Regions from separate parts of the Blautia sp. MSK.20.85 genome, predicted to be linked through region 1. Evidence: a T-box and tRNA genes for the amino acid it is inferred to sense, from the RefSeq annotation. Region 1 holds a T-box; the other holds one or more tRNA genes.
The links. A T-box is a leader RNA that pairs with one kind of tRNA and senses whether it is charged. The one in region 1 lies ahead of thrS (threonine--tRNA ligase), so its partner is inferred to be a tRNA-Thr.
Positions count from the first base shown of each region.

Region 2: it has a tRNA-Thr gene. The T-box ahead of thrS (threonine--tRNA ligase) is inferred to sense a tRNA for this amino acid. The anticodon was not compared.

Region 1 covers NZ_JAAIUN010000011.1:69,126-76,449, reverse strand. Annotated here, with positions in the region: gene G5B12_RS08390 (ABC transporter ATP-binding protein) at 1-588, shown strand, start outside; gene thrS (threonine--tRNA ligase) at 698-2,659, opposite strand; T-box leader at 2,796-3,019, opposite strand; gene G5B12_RS08380 (YdcF family protein) at 3,088-3,570, opposite strand; gene G5B12_RS08375 (SEC-C metal-binding domain-containing protein) at 3,570-4,079, opposite strand; gene G5B12_RS08370 (glycoside hydrolase family 3 protein) at 4,347-6,860, opposite strand; gene G5B12_RS08365 (HPr family phosphocarrier protein) at 6,863-7,096, opposite strand; gene G5B12_RS08360 (alpha-L-rhamnosidase-related protein) at 7,267-7,324, opposite strand, start outside.
Region 2 covers NZ_JAAIUN010000009.1:37,705-45,028, reverse strand. Annotated here, with positions in the region: gene G5B12_RS07135 (sn-glycerol-1-phosphate dehydrogenase) at 1-966, shown strand, start outside; gene ispF (2-C-methyl-D-erythritol 2,4-cyclodiphosphate synthase) at 1,037-1,528, shown strand; gene cysS (cysteine--tRNA ligase) at 1,530-2,939, shown strand; gene G5B12_RS07120 (Mini-ribonuclease 3) at 2,924-3,349, shown strand; gene rlmB (23S rRNA (guanosine(2251)-2'-O)-methyltransferase RlmB) at 3,360-4,085, shown strand; gene sigH (RNA polymerase sporulation sigma factor SigH) at 4,116-4,709, shown strand; gene G5B12_RS07105 (hypothetical protein) at 4,784-5,161, shown strand; tRNA gene G5B12_RS07100 (tRNA-Thr) at 5,325-5,397, shown strand; gene G5B12_RS07095 (glutamine--tRNA ligase/YqeY domain fusion protein) at 5,512-7,179, shown strand.

The DNA of each region.
Region 1 (7,324 bases):
CAGCGTGTTGCCCTGGCCCGTGCCATTATCATGGAACCAAAAGTTCTTCTTCTGGATGAGCCTTTAAGCGCAATTGATGCCCTGCTGCGAAGAAACCTTCAGGTGGAAATCCGTAAAATTCAGCAGAGTCTGAAAATGACTACCATTTTCGTCACACATGATCAGGAAGAGGCCATGGTTATGTCCGACACCATCCATCTGTTTAATGTGGGTCAGATTGAACAGTCCGGATCACCGGCAGATATCTATACCCACCCGCAGACAAAATTTGCAGCCAATTTTATCGGACACTATAACATCCTCAGCAATCCGGATCTCAAAAAACTGTGCGGTCTTTCCTCAGACTGTGACTTTGTCGCAATCCGTCCGGAAGCCGTCCTGATTTCTCCGGAAACGCTGAATGATGCCGTTCATTTCCAGGGAAAGATCACCGGTGTGATGCTGCGTGGAACTACCATTTCCTACACCATAGACTGCGATGGTATCGAATTACGGGCAGATACCCTGTTTGAAACCAACCGGCAGCGCAATATGGGCGAAATGCTTCAGCTCCAGATTTTGAAAGAAGATATTCTTCATCTTCATTAATAACTCCTGACTTTACGGAGGTATTCCCTGCAAAAAAACTCCCACCAACAGGCAGCTATAAACAGCTGTCTCTGTCAGCGGGAGTTTGGTTATGTTATTTTATATCTTCTTATTTCTTTTCTTCCTGAACTTCGATCTTACGGATAGTCTTATTCTTGATCTCTTCTTTGATGAAGCTGATGAACTCGCCAAGATCTTTCATTCCTTCATCACCAAGGTAACGGCTTCTTACGGAAACCTTGCCCTCTTCTTCCTCTTTTGCACCAACGATAAGCATGTATGGTACTCTCTCAAGACGTGCCTCACGGATCTTGTATCCCATCTTCTCAGAACGTCCGTCTACGGAGCAGCGGATGCCTGCCTCTTTCATCTGGGCCTCTACCTTCTGCGCATAATCGTTGAACTTCTCGGAGATCGGGATCACACGAACCTGCTCCGGGCAGAGCCATGTCGGGAACATTCCTGCATACTTCTCAATGAGCCATGCAAGAGTTCTCTCATAGCATCCCATAGATGTACGGTGGATGATGTACGGACGCTGTTTGTCGCCGTTCTCATCAATATAGTACATATCAAACTGTTCTGCAAGAAGTGCATCCCACTGGATTGTGATCATGGTGTCTTCTTTTCCGTATACGTTCTTGGCATTGATATCAACCTTCGGTCCGTAGAAAGCAGCCTCTCCTACATCCTCTGTGAACGGAATGTTCAGCTCGTTCAGCATCTGGCGGATATGACCCTCTGTCTCCTCCCATACTTCCGGCTCACCGATATATTTCTCTTTGTTTGTCGGGTCCCATTTGGAAAGGTGATAGGTTACATCTTCCTCAACACCAAGTACCTGCAGGCAGTACTGTGCAAGTGCGATACAGTCTTTGAACTCTTTTACCATCTGGTCCGGTCTTACAATCAGATGTCCCTCGGAAATCGTAAACTGACGAACTCGTGTCAGGCCATGCATCTCACCGGAATCCTCGTTACGGAACAGTGTGGATGTCTCGCCCAGACGGATCGGCAGATCACGGTAGCTGTGCTGCTCTGCTTTGTATACATAGTACTGGAACGGGCATGTCATCGGACGAAGTGCGTAAACCTCTTTGTCCTTTTCCTCGTCCCCAAGTACGAACATGCCGTCTTTGTAATGATCCCAGTGTCCGGAGATCTTGTAGAGATCACTCTTTGCCATCAGAGGAGTTTTTGTTCTTACATAGCCACGTTTTGTCTCCTCATCCTCGATCCAGCGCTGAAGCTCCTGCATCATGATCACACCGTTTGGCATGATAAGCGGAAGTCCCTGTCCGATTACGTCTACTGTTGTGAAGATCTTCATCTCACGGCCAAGTTTGTTATGATCGCGTCTCTTAGCCTCTTCCATCTGCTCCAGATGCTCTTTCAGCTCATCCTTTGTTGCATATGCAGTTCCGTAGATACGTGTGAGCATTGCGTTTTTCTCGCTTCCTCTCCAGTATGCGCTGGAAGAAGAAAGAAGCTTGAATGCTTTGACTCCTTTTACGCTCATCAGGTGTGGTCCTGCACAGAGGTCTGTCCAGTCTCCCTGGGAATAGAAGGAAATCTCCTCTCCCTCCGGAAGATCCTCGATCAGCTCTACCTTATATGGCTCATTTTTCTCTTTGAAGTATGCGATGGCATCCTCACGGGATTTTGTGAAACGCTCAATCTTTGCGCCTTTTTTGATGATCTTCTTCATCTCTTTTTCGATGGCATCAAGATCCTCACGGGAAAATGGCTCGTGGTCGAAATCATAGTAGAATCCTGTATCAATGGATGGTCCGATGGCAACCTTTGCCTCCGGATACAGATTCTGTACAGCCTGTGCCATTACATGAGATGCTGTATGACGGAGAACTGCAAGGCCCTTCTCATCTCTTGCTGTAAGGATGTTAAGCTCACAGTCATCCTCAAGGACTGTACGAAGATCTACAACCTCTCCGTTTACTTCTCCTGCACATGCAGCACGTGCAAGGCCTTCGCTGATGTCATATGCGATATCGATCACTGATCTTGCTTCTGAGTATTCTTTTTTTGAGCCGTCTTTTAATGTAATAATCATGATTGTTTCTCCTTTCGTTTTCAACGAGTTTCTATGATACACAGTGCATTTTCCTGTACCGGAGATCTTTTCCCGGAAAATACTGTGGAGTAATTTTCTCCGGAATAAAAAAATCCCTTACAGTACATCACGCACTGTAAGGGACGAGTTTATTCATTCTCGCGGTTCCACCCTGCTTGCTCCATATAAACAGATACCTGTCAAATACAAAGCCTCTCAATTATGATGATAACGGAATCACCGGACCGGATTGGGGCCACTCGGAGGTAGTTTTCAACTGTTTCCCGATAAGATGTTTCCAGCACTTCACATCTCTCTCTGTAACATTTCACAGTTTACTCGTCTCGTCAACGTGTTTTTATTTCTTTTTCTGTGGTTCATTATAAGCGCAGTATTTTTATTTGTCAACGCATGTTTAAAAAAAATTTTCACAGATTTCCCATCATTTTATCCTTGATGATTGCCAGAATTTCTCTTGGAATGTAGACCAGAAGACGCCAGCTTCGATATCTGGAAGGTACCATAACAACTTCCCGGAAGCCGCATTTCCTTGCAATAGCTGCTCCTCTCCATACATGAAAATTGTTGGTCACCACGCCTATGGAACAATCTGTGGTTCCGATCTTCCTGCGGCTGAATTCCAGATTCTCCTTCGTGCTGGTGGACTCTTCTTCCAGGATCAGTCTGTTCCCCTCTATCCCATGTCCGATGAGATAACGGTACATGGCCTCTGCCTCGGAAATGTTTTCTCCGTCACCTTTTCCACCGGAGAGAACTGCCCTTGTCCCGGGATTCTCCTTAAGATAAAGAAGAGCCCTTCTGGCTCGTTCCAGAAGGGCAAGTGTCATCCGTGTTCCGTCCACGTGGGCACCTAACACGATAATGTAATCCAGATTCTTCTTTACGCTCATTATCTTCCGCAGCAGTATTTGTATTTCTTGCCGCTTCCGCATGGGCACGGATCGTTTCTTCCGACTTTGTGTGGTTTCACAACTGTGCCGGATTTCTTCTGCTCCATGTAGAGAGCTTTCTTCTTCTCTTCTGTGAAGATCTTGTCCCACTGAGGAAGGTTGTAAAGCCAGTCAGCCTTGGCGTCTACCATGTTCTTATAGAGAGCTTCTTTATCAAATGCAAGGTTAACCTTGGTGTTCTCATCCATAGTCTCGATCGGGTTCGGAACCTTCAGGCTGTCGTTGATTCCGTCAAGGAAACCAACCATAGTCATAACATCCTGACCGTATTTCTCAGCAAGCTCTTTAACAGTTCCGGAAACAACCTCATCCGGGTTCTCCAGAAGCTGCTCGTAAATGTTCTTCTCAATGTTAAAATAAGTTGCCCAGAAGCGCTGAAGCTTATTCTTATCTGCATTCTGATTATAAGCAACGGAACGCCACTGCTCAAGAATTGTCATATCGCTCATTGTCTGATCCTCTTTTCCAAAATTTTAGATGAATAAAGCGGACGTTTCATTCCGCTTCGCAATTTTTGTTTATTATATCATCTTTTGGCGAAGAAAGCAAATACATCTATCTCATATCCACAAAAATCCACATAAAAAAGATACTTTCTCACCTGCAGCCGTCACTGTACTGTGCAGAATATTTTTTTGGAAAATCACGAAAAAGGACAGCAACTTTTCCCATTCACTGTCCTTTTCCTATGTGTCTTATATCATATCCTGTTTATTTTACTGAAGGTACTGATTGGACTTCCAGATCACACTTACCAGACGTGCAATGCATGCGCGCAGGTCCTCGATCTTAAGTGTTCCCTCTTTCAGTTCTTTTCTGAGATTGTCATGATCTCCGAAACATCCCGGCATTACCAGGTCATTTCCCGCTCTCATGCAGCCGGATGCTGTACAGCTGTCTCCCTGTTCTGTAGTCGTCCAGTCTGTCATGATCGCTCCTTTAAATCCCCATTCGTTTCTGGCGGACTCTGTACAGAGATCATAATTGTTTGCCGCATGAATACCATTGATCAGATTGTAACTGGTCATGATGGACATTGGCTGTGCTTCTTTTACCGCAATTTCAAATCCTTTGAGATAAACTTCGCGAAGTGCACGCTCAGACACAACACTGTCTGATCCCATACGATTGTCTTCCTGATTGTTGCAGGCAAAATGTTTGATGGTCGTTCCACATCCATAATTGGACTGAACACCTTCTGTCATAGTTGCCGCAATGGTTCCGGATACATACGGGTCTTCGGAATAGTATTCGAAGTTTCTTCCGCAGAGAGGATTTCTGTGGATATTCATTCCCGGTGCCAACCAGAGTGTTACTCCGAAATGTTCCATCTCTGTTCCGATCATGGCTCCCACTTCACGGATCAGCTCCCGGTTCCAGGTCTGCGCAAGCAGTGTTCCTACCGGGATCGCAGTACAGTACTGATAATATCTTTCTCCCGGAAGTTCTCTGGAATCGTCATAGAACAATCCACCTTCCAGACTGAACTCAAATGGCATGGAAACAATGCTTCCGTCATTTACATGATAATACTTCATCAGGCGAAGTCCTGCCGGTCCGTCTGCCAGAACGATGCTTGCAAGACCTTTGTCTACTGCACAGCGATGGGTTTCACCTGCAGAACCTGGAACGGAAATTCCTGCTGCGCCAAGATTGCCACCCTGTGCTTTGCCCGGATCTCCTGCTGCCAGATCGATCAGATCTTCTTCTGACAAGGTATTTACAAAATCCATTGCTTCTTTTTCATAGAGGTCTGCATTCTTCTTATATTCCACAGTCTCGGTAGCAATGTCTGCTCCACGAATGTTAAGAACAGTCAGTTCCTCCTCTTTCGCCTGCTGCGCTGCTGCCGCCGCACGTTTTGCTGTTTTGGATGCTTCCTGAGAAATTTCTTCCAGTTCCTGTTTCAGCGGGAAAAGATTTCTGACCTGTCTTCGGATCACTTCCTGATCCAGTTTTATGCCTCCGCAGAGTTTTGCTGATGCAAGACTGTTTCCGACCCATATGCCATAAAAACCACTCTCAAGGATCCATGCAGCTCTCTTCTCATCATAAGAAGTCAGCCCATCCATCTTTACTTCCATGGTAACTTCCTGTGCTTCTCCCGGTTTCAGCTCGTTTGTCTTTGCATAGGCTGCAAGACGGTGTGCTTCTTTTTCGAGGATGCCGCCCGGCAGGGATGCGTAAACCTGTACGACTTCTTTACCGGAAACATTTCCCGTATTTCTGACCGTTGCCGTAACACGGATCTTTTCTGCTGATACCGCTTTCAGAGCACATCCGGTGATCTCAAAGTCTGTATAGGAAAGACCGTAACCGAATCCATAGCGCACCGGAACTTCAAAAGTATCAAAATAGCGGTATCCCACATAAATTCCCTCATCATAAAGCTCTGTTTCCACATTTCCGTTATTATGTGAAAACTTCTCGGAGCTGGGATAATCCTCATATTTATAAGCCCAGGTATCTGCCAGTTTACCGGATGGGTTCACCTTACCGGACAGGATATCCGCAAAGGCATTTCCGCCTTCCATTCCAGGCTGTACGATCACCAGAAGGGCTCTGATATTGCGGAACTCATCCATAAAGGAAAGATCCACCTGTGCACCTGCATTGATCACAACAACCACATTCTTATAATAAGCACAGATATCTGCCAGCATCTGATGCTCTTCTTCACTGAGATCATAATCGCCTTTGTCAGCAGTACGGTCTGATCCTTCTCCTGCGATCCGGCTCAGAACATAGATCGCGTTTTCTGTATCTTCTCCTTCGGCTGGTTTCTGGATCGGATCTCCTGCCGGCATCTTAAAGGGAGTGGTGCTGTATACCGTAAAGAAATCCATGGTATCTGCACCTTCTCCTGTTTTTGAAAGGATACTTCTCTTCCACTCCTGACGTGCATTTTCATAGATCTGGTCGTAGCTTTCGATCCACGCTTCTGTTGTCACCTGGAATCCGGCATTTTTCATTCCCTGAAAAACAGATACGCGTTCACGCTCATTGACATCTCCGGAGCCGGTTCCTCCCTTGATGGTCCTGCCTGCACCGGCACCATAAAGTGCCACTTTACTTCCTGCTTTCAGCGGAAGGATATGATCTTCATTTTTTAGTAAAACGATTCCCTCTGCCGCTGCACGGCGGGCCACTTTACGATGTTCCAATTCCCATGGCTGCACTTTGGGATCTGTAGTGCCGGAAAATTTTCTCTCTTTCAAAATACGTGTCATGATTATTCCTCTCTGATAAAATCTGCAAATGTTTCTTTTATTTTCTGTTCGTCATCTGTACCTGCATTCAGGACTAGCGGCTTGGAAAGATCAAGGCTGAAGATTCCCATGATTGATTTTGCATCTACATAATATTTACCGCTCTGCAGATCCATGTCGCAGTCAAATTTGCTGCAAAGTTTATTGAATTTATCTGCATCCTGCATGGATACGATGTTTACTGTTAATTTTACCATAATCAGACTCTCCTTTTCCAGTTAAATTCAAGCGGATATTTTGGGCAAGCGGATAAAAGCATCCGCATTCGCTACGTAGCTCTACACCAAATAACTGCTACGCAGTTTATCAGAAGGAGCTACGCTCCTCCTGATACAAGCAAGTCCCCCTCGCAGGGGACTTACTTGATTTAGTTAAAGTACTTCCTGAGAAGATACGTCGGGGTGCAGCTCCATGCATGGCAGTAG
Region 2 (7,324 bases), on a different contig from region 1:
ATTGATCTTGTTCTTGCGGTAGGCGCAGGTACGATCCATGATCTCAGCCGGTTTGTGGCCCATCAGTACCGGATTCCTTTTGTCTCTGTGCCCACCGCAGCCAGTTCAGACGGATTTACTTCTACAGTAGCAGATATGACATGGAACGGTGTGAAAAAGGCAGTAGCAGCATCTGCGCCGCTTTTTGTTTTTGCGGATACGGATATTTTTGCAAAAGCACCGAAGAGACTTACCGCTGCAGGTGTGTCGGATATTCTGGGGAAATATATTGCTCTGGCAGACTGGAAAATAGCCAGCATTCTTTCGAAAGAATATTACTGTGCAGAGGTGGTAAATCTGGAAACAAAAGCTGTCAGGACTGTGAAGGATAATCTGAAGGAGATTGCGGCTGGCGAAGAAGAAGCATGTGAGAAACTGATGTATGCCCTGGTGCTGTCAGGGCTTGCCATGCAGATGACCGGAAATTCCAGACCTGCATCCGGAGCAGAACATCATCTGGTACATCTCTGGGATATGGAAGTTGTGAACGGGCATCTGGATGCGCTGCACGGTGAAAAAGTTTCTGCAGGAACCATGCTGGTACTTCTGGAGTACAAGAAAATTGCGGATGCCATCCGAAAAGGAAACTGCAAAGTGCATACCTGTACAGAGGAAGACCGGGAACTTCTCCAGAGTACTTTTGGAAAAAAAGGAATTCTTGGAGCAATCGAAAAAGAAAATACGCCGGAACTTCTGGATGATGTGAGCACGAAAGAACTTTCCGATACGCTTCCCGGAATTCTTAAGATCATTGATGCACTTCCGGCGGTTACAGATATGCAGGAAATGATGAATACAGCTGGTTGTGTAAGCAGAGTCCGGGATATCGGACTGCCGGGAGAGGTGATCGAAGAGAGTCTTCGCCTTGCACCGTATACAAGAAGAAGGCTGAGTCTTTTAAGGCTTCGGAAGATGCTCACATACTGATCAGAAAAAGATCACAATAAGTTCTGTTGACTTGGCATAAATTTCAGGAAAGGCAGTGAGGAATGGTTTGATAAGAGTAGGAATGGGATATGATGTACATAAACTGACAGAAGGCAGAGATCTGATCCTTGGAGGAGTAAACATTCCCTGGGAAAAAGGCCTTCTTGGTCATTCCGATGCGGATGTGCTGATCCATGCGATCATGGATGCACTTCTGGGAGCTGCGGCTCTTGGAGACATCGGAAAACATTTTCCGGACACAGACCCTGCATATAAGGGAATTTCCAGTGTAAAACTTCTGGTACATGTTGCCGGACTTCTGAAAGAAAACGGCTATGCGGTGGGGAATATTGATGCTACGATCATTGCCCAGAAACCAAAGATGGCACCACATATTCCAGAGATGAGAGAAAACATTGCGAAAGCACTTGGAATTGAAATATCACAGCTGAATATCAAGGCAACTACAGAAGAGGGCCTTGGTTTTACAGGACAGGGAGAGGGAATTTCTTCTCAGGCGATCTGCTCCCTGTATAGAATCGGGAAATTGGAGGAAGAGTAACATGAAGATTTTTAACACACTCACAAGAAGAAAAGAGGAGTTCGTACCTCTGGAAGAGGGCAAGGTAAAAATGTATGTCTGCGGACCTACGGTTTACAATCTGATCCATATCGGAAATGCCCGCCCCATGATCATTTTTGATACGGTACGAAGATACATGGAATATAAAGGATACGAGGTTAACTATGTATCCAACTTCACAGATGTGGATGACAAAATTATCAAAAAAGCCATTGAAGAGGGTGTTTCCGCAGAGGAAATTTCCACCCGCTATATCAAAGAGTGCAAGAAAGATATGGCAGACATGAATGTAAAACCTGCCACAACCGCACCTCAGGCAACACAGGAGATCCAGGGCATGATCGACATGATCCAGACCCTTATTGACAAGGGATACGCGTATCCGGCAGCCGACGGAACCGTATATTTCCGTGTAAAGAAATTCAAAGAGTACGGCAAGCTTTCTCATAAGAATCTGGATGATCTCCAGTCCGGTTTCCGTTCTCTGAAGGTATCCGGTGAGGACCAGAAAGAAGATCCGCTGGACTTCGTACTCTGGAAACCGAAAAAAGAGGGCGAGCCGTCCTGGCCGTCACCGTGGTGTGACGGACGTCCTGGCTGGCATATCGAGTGCTCTGTCATGTCCAAAAAATATCTTGGAGAAGAGATTGATATCCATGCAGGCGGAGAGGATCTGATCTTCCCGCATCACGAGAATGAGATCGCACAGAGCGAGTGCTGCAATGGTAAGATTTTTGCAAGATACTGGATGCATAACGGTTTCCTCAACATCGACAACCGCAAGATGTCCAAATCTCTTGGAAACTTCCGTACTGTACGTCAGATCGGTGAGCAGTATGATCTTCAGGTCCTTCGTTTCTTTATGCTGAACGCGCATTACAGAAGCCCGCTGAATTTCAGTGCGGATCTGATGGAAGCAGCCAAGAATTCTCTGGAGCGTATCCTGGAAGCAGCAGGCAAGCTCAGCGACCGTAAGGACAATGCGGCAGTGGAGAATATCACAGAGGAAGAACTTGCACTTCTCAAAGAGGCAGAAGGCTTTGTTACCAAATTTGAAGCTGCCATGGATGATGATTTCAACACTGCAGATGCACTTGCTGCCATCTTTGAGCTTGTTAAATTTGCCAACACGAATGTAAACGAAAACAGCTCAAAAGAATTTGCGGCAGGTCTTTATGAGGAACTTTTCAAACTCAGTGATGTGCTGGGACTGAAGATCGAGAAGAAAGAGGAAATCCTTGATAAAGAGATCGAGGATCTGATCCAGGAGCGTCAGGCTGCAAGAAAGGCTAAAGATTTCAAGAGAGCAGATGAGATCCGTGACGAGCTTCTGAAAAAAGGTATCATTTTGAAAGATACAAGAGAAGGTGTGAAATGGCAGAGAGCTTAAGGGAGCTTAAAGAGCTGTTTGATCTGAAAGACGCAGATCTTCGGACCTATTCACCTCTGACACTGGCCTATATCGGGGATGGTGTTTATGAACTGGTGATCCGTACCATCCTTGTGAAAAAGGCAAACTGCCCGGTAAACCGTCTCCACAAAAAGGCCAGTAGCCTTGTAAAAGCGTCTGCGCAGTCTGGCATGATGGAAATTCTTGAACCGCTTCTGACAGAAGAGGAAAAAAGTGTATACCGGAGAGGAAGAAATGCCCATTCCGCTACCATGGCCAAACATGCGACTATGGCGGATTACCGGCGTGCTACAGGCTTTGAGGCACTGATGGGATATCTTTATCTGAAAGAGGATTTTTCAAGGATACTGGAACTGGTCCACGCAGGACTTGAGAAGGAGGAAATTTAAATTGACTGAAATGATAGAAGGAAGAAATGCAGTACTTGAGGCATTTCGTTCCGGCAAATGTGTTGATAAATTGTTTATTCTGGATGGCTGTCAGGACGGACCGGTTCGTACTATCGCAAGAGAAGCCAGAAAACATGATACCATCGTGAAATTTGTTCCGAAGGAACGTCTGGATTCCATGAGCGAGACCGGTGCCCACCAGGGTGTGATCGCGCAGGTTGCGGCTTACGACTATTCCACAGTGGAAGATATTCTGAAAAAAGCAGAAGAAAAAGGAGAGCCTCCTTTTATTATTCTTCTTGACAATATTGAAGATCCTCATAATCTGGGAGCGATCATCCGTACTGCCAATCTTGCCGGTGCCCATGGTGTGATTATTCCGAAACACAGAGCTGTAGGTCTGACAGCTACTGTCGCAAAGACTTCTGCCGGTGCCCTGAACTATACGCCGGTTGCCAAGGTTGCCAACCTTGGACAGACGATTGATGAGCTGAAAGAAAAAGGAATCTGGTTTGTGTGTGCGGATATGGACGGAGAAGTGATGTACCGCCAGAACCTGACAGGTCCCATTGGCCTTGTGATCGGAAACGAGGGAAATGGTGTCAGCCGTCTTGTAAAGGAAAAATGTGATTTTACTACCGCGATCCCGATGAATGGAGACATTGATTCCCTCAACGCTTCTGTAGCGGCAGGAGTGCTTGCATTTGAGATCGTGAGACAGAGAATGGCAAAATAACAGATACAGCTTAAGCTGTTCGGAGAAAAAATGTGCCGATATAATGAGACAGAGGACGAAGTTCTTATTCAGAGGCTTCGTGCCGGAGAATCCATGATTGCAGATTATCTGATGGAAAAGTACAAAGGTCTGGTCAGAAAAAAGGCAAGGGCCATGTTTCTTATTGGCGGGGATACCGACGATCTGATCCAGGAGGGTATGATCGGGCTGTTTAAAGCAGTCCGGGACTACCAGCCTGACAGGGAAACATCCTTTCAGTCCTTTGCGAATATGTGTATTGACAGACAGATCTACAGCGCGATCAAAAGTTCAAACCGTCAGAAACATCAGCCGCTGAATACGTATATATCCTTAAGTGACAGGGAAATGGAAGAAAATCTCAGAGATTCCTGTACGGAACATGATAATCCGGAAGCAATCCTGATTGACCGGGAAAATGTAACAGCGCTGAAAAAAGAAATGAAAAAGAGCTTAAGTTCTCTGGAAAATCAGGTGTTTCAGCTGTATATTGCGGGAAATAGCTATGTGGAGATCGCGGAAATTCTGGGTAAAACGCCGAAGGCTGTTGATAATGCCCTGCGAAGAATCCGCAAAAAAATGAAACGTTGTTTTGGAGAAAGTTAATTCCCCTCTTTTCTTTTGGATATAAAAGTATTAAAATGATGTTAAAAACAGCGGAACAAGAAAGGAGACCAATTATGGCAAAGATTAATAAATACTGGGGACTGGTTGCAGTAGGAGCTCTTACTGCGGCAGCAGCAGGAGCTATTGCAGCGATCATATCCAGAAAATCTGTATGTGAAGACGATTTTGAAGATGACTTTGACGATCTCGATGATCTTGAAGAGGATGAGAAGAAAGAAGAAAAAGAAGAGAAAGAAGTTTTCCAGGACTGGGACAAAACCGCATCTGAGACTGTAGAAGTTTCCAAAGAGACAGAAGAAGAGGATACAAAAGAAGCACCGGCTGAAGAAGAGACGGAAGCTGAAACAGAGACAGAGGAAGCTGCAGCTGATGAGGCGGAAGAAAAAACAGAAGAGGCAGAAGCTTCTGAGGATGCAAAATCAGAAGAGTAAAAAGAGAATCCTGTGCGCTGTGTCCGGGGACTGCAGTACACAGGATTTTTATGCGATAGTCATGAAAATACAAATTTTTAAAAAAATAAAAATAAAGTATTGACAATATGAAAGTCATCTGATAATATAAACAACTGTGAGCGGCACAAACGTCGCGAAACAAGCTGCTGTGGCTCAGTCGGTAGAGCGTCGCCTTGGTAAGGCGGAGGTCACGGGTTCGATTCCCGTCAGCAGCTTTTTTTGTGTCCAAAAACAGACAATTTTTTGTTTAAATACAGGTTTTGCGGGTTTCAAAAACTCCAAATATATGATAAGATAAAACATCAGGACGATATCTAGGAGGGAGAATCATGGACAACGAGACAGTTTCCAAAAACTTTATTGAGAATATTATAGACAAAGATCTTGAAGAAGGCGTTTATGACACTGTGCATACACGTTTTCCACCGGAACCGAATGGTTATCTTCATATCGGACATGCTAAGTCCATTCTTTTAAACTATGGGCTTGCAAAGAAATACAACGGAAAATTTAACCTTCGTTTCGATGATACAAACCCGACAAAGGAGAAATCCGAATTTGTAGAATCCATCAAGGCTGATGTAAAATGGCTTGGCGCAGACTGGGAAGACAGACTTTTCTTTGCTTCTGATTATTTTGACCAGATGTATGAGGCCGCTGTGAAGCTGATCAAAAAAGGCAAGGCATTTGTCTGCGACCTGACTGCAGACCAGATCCGTGAGTACAGAGGAACTCTTACAGAACCAGGTAAAGAGAGCCCATACAGAAACCGTACTGTAGAAGAGAACCTGCAGCTTTTTGAGGAGATGCGTGAGGGCAAATACGGAGACGGAGAAAAAGTTCTCCGTGCAAAGATCGATATGGCATCTCCGAATATGAACATGCGTGACCCGGTTATCTACCGTGTAGCACGTATGACACATCACAACACTGGAGACAAGTGGTGCATCTATCCGATGTATGACTTTGCTCATCCTATCGAGGATGCGATCGAAGGCGTGACTCATTCCATCTGTACTCTGGAATTTGAGGATCACAGACCGCTCTATGACTGGGTTGTAAAAGAACTGGAGTATCCGCATCCACCGAAACAGATCGAGTTTGCCAAACTGTACCTTACCAATGTTGTCACCGGTAAACGTTACATCAAGAAACTTGTTGAAGACGGAATCGTAGATGGCTGGGATGATCCGAGACTGGTATCAATCGCCGCACTTCGCCGCCGCGGATTTACACCGGAATCCATCCGTAAATTCGTAGAGCTCTGTGGCGTTTCCAAGGCCAACAGTTCTGTGGATTACGCAATGCTTGAGTACTGCATCCGCGAGGATCTGAAACTGAAACGTCCACGTATGATGGCGATCCTTGATCCGATCAAGCTTGTGATCGACAATTATCCGGAAGGACAGGTTGAGTACCTGGAAGCTCCGAACAACATGGAGAACGAGGAACTTGGAACCAGAAAGATTCCGTTCAGCGGAGAACTTTATATCGAACGTGATGATTTCATGGCAGAGCCTCCGAAGAAATACAAACGTCTTTATATCGGAAATGAAGTCCGTCTTATGAATGCATATTTTGTAACCTGCACAGGATATGAAGCAGATGATGACGGAACGATCCGTGTGGTTCACTGTACTTATGATCCGGAAACCAAAGGTGGAAATGCACCGGACGGACGTAAGGTAAAAGGAACCATCCACTGGGTGGAGGCATCCAATGCAGGTAAAGTTGAGGTAAGACTTTACGAGAACATCGTAGATGAAGAGAAGGGTGTTTACAATAAAGAAGACGGATCTCTCAATGTAAATCCAAACTCTCTCACCGTGACGAGCGCTTATGTTGAGCCGGAGCTTCTGAAAGCAAAAGGCTACGACAGTTATCAGTTTGTCCGCAACGGATTCTTCTGTGCAGACATCCATGACTCCAAAGAGGGCGCACCGGTATTTAACCGTATTGTGTCTCTTAAGAGTTCTTTTAAACTGCCGAAGGCATAAGATCAAAACAGCAAATTATATATAAAAGACAGTACGCCGGGATGTACAGAAATCCCGGCGTATTATATTTTATGATCCGGAAGGAATTCTCTTTTGACAATTCCGGTTGCACCTCCTTCCGTAAAAGGTTATACTGATAACACAG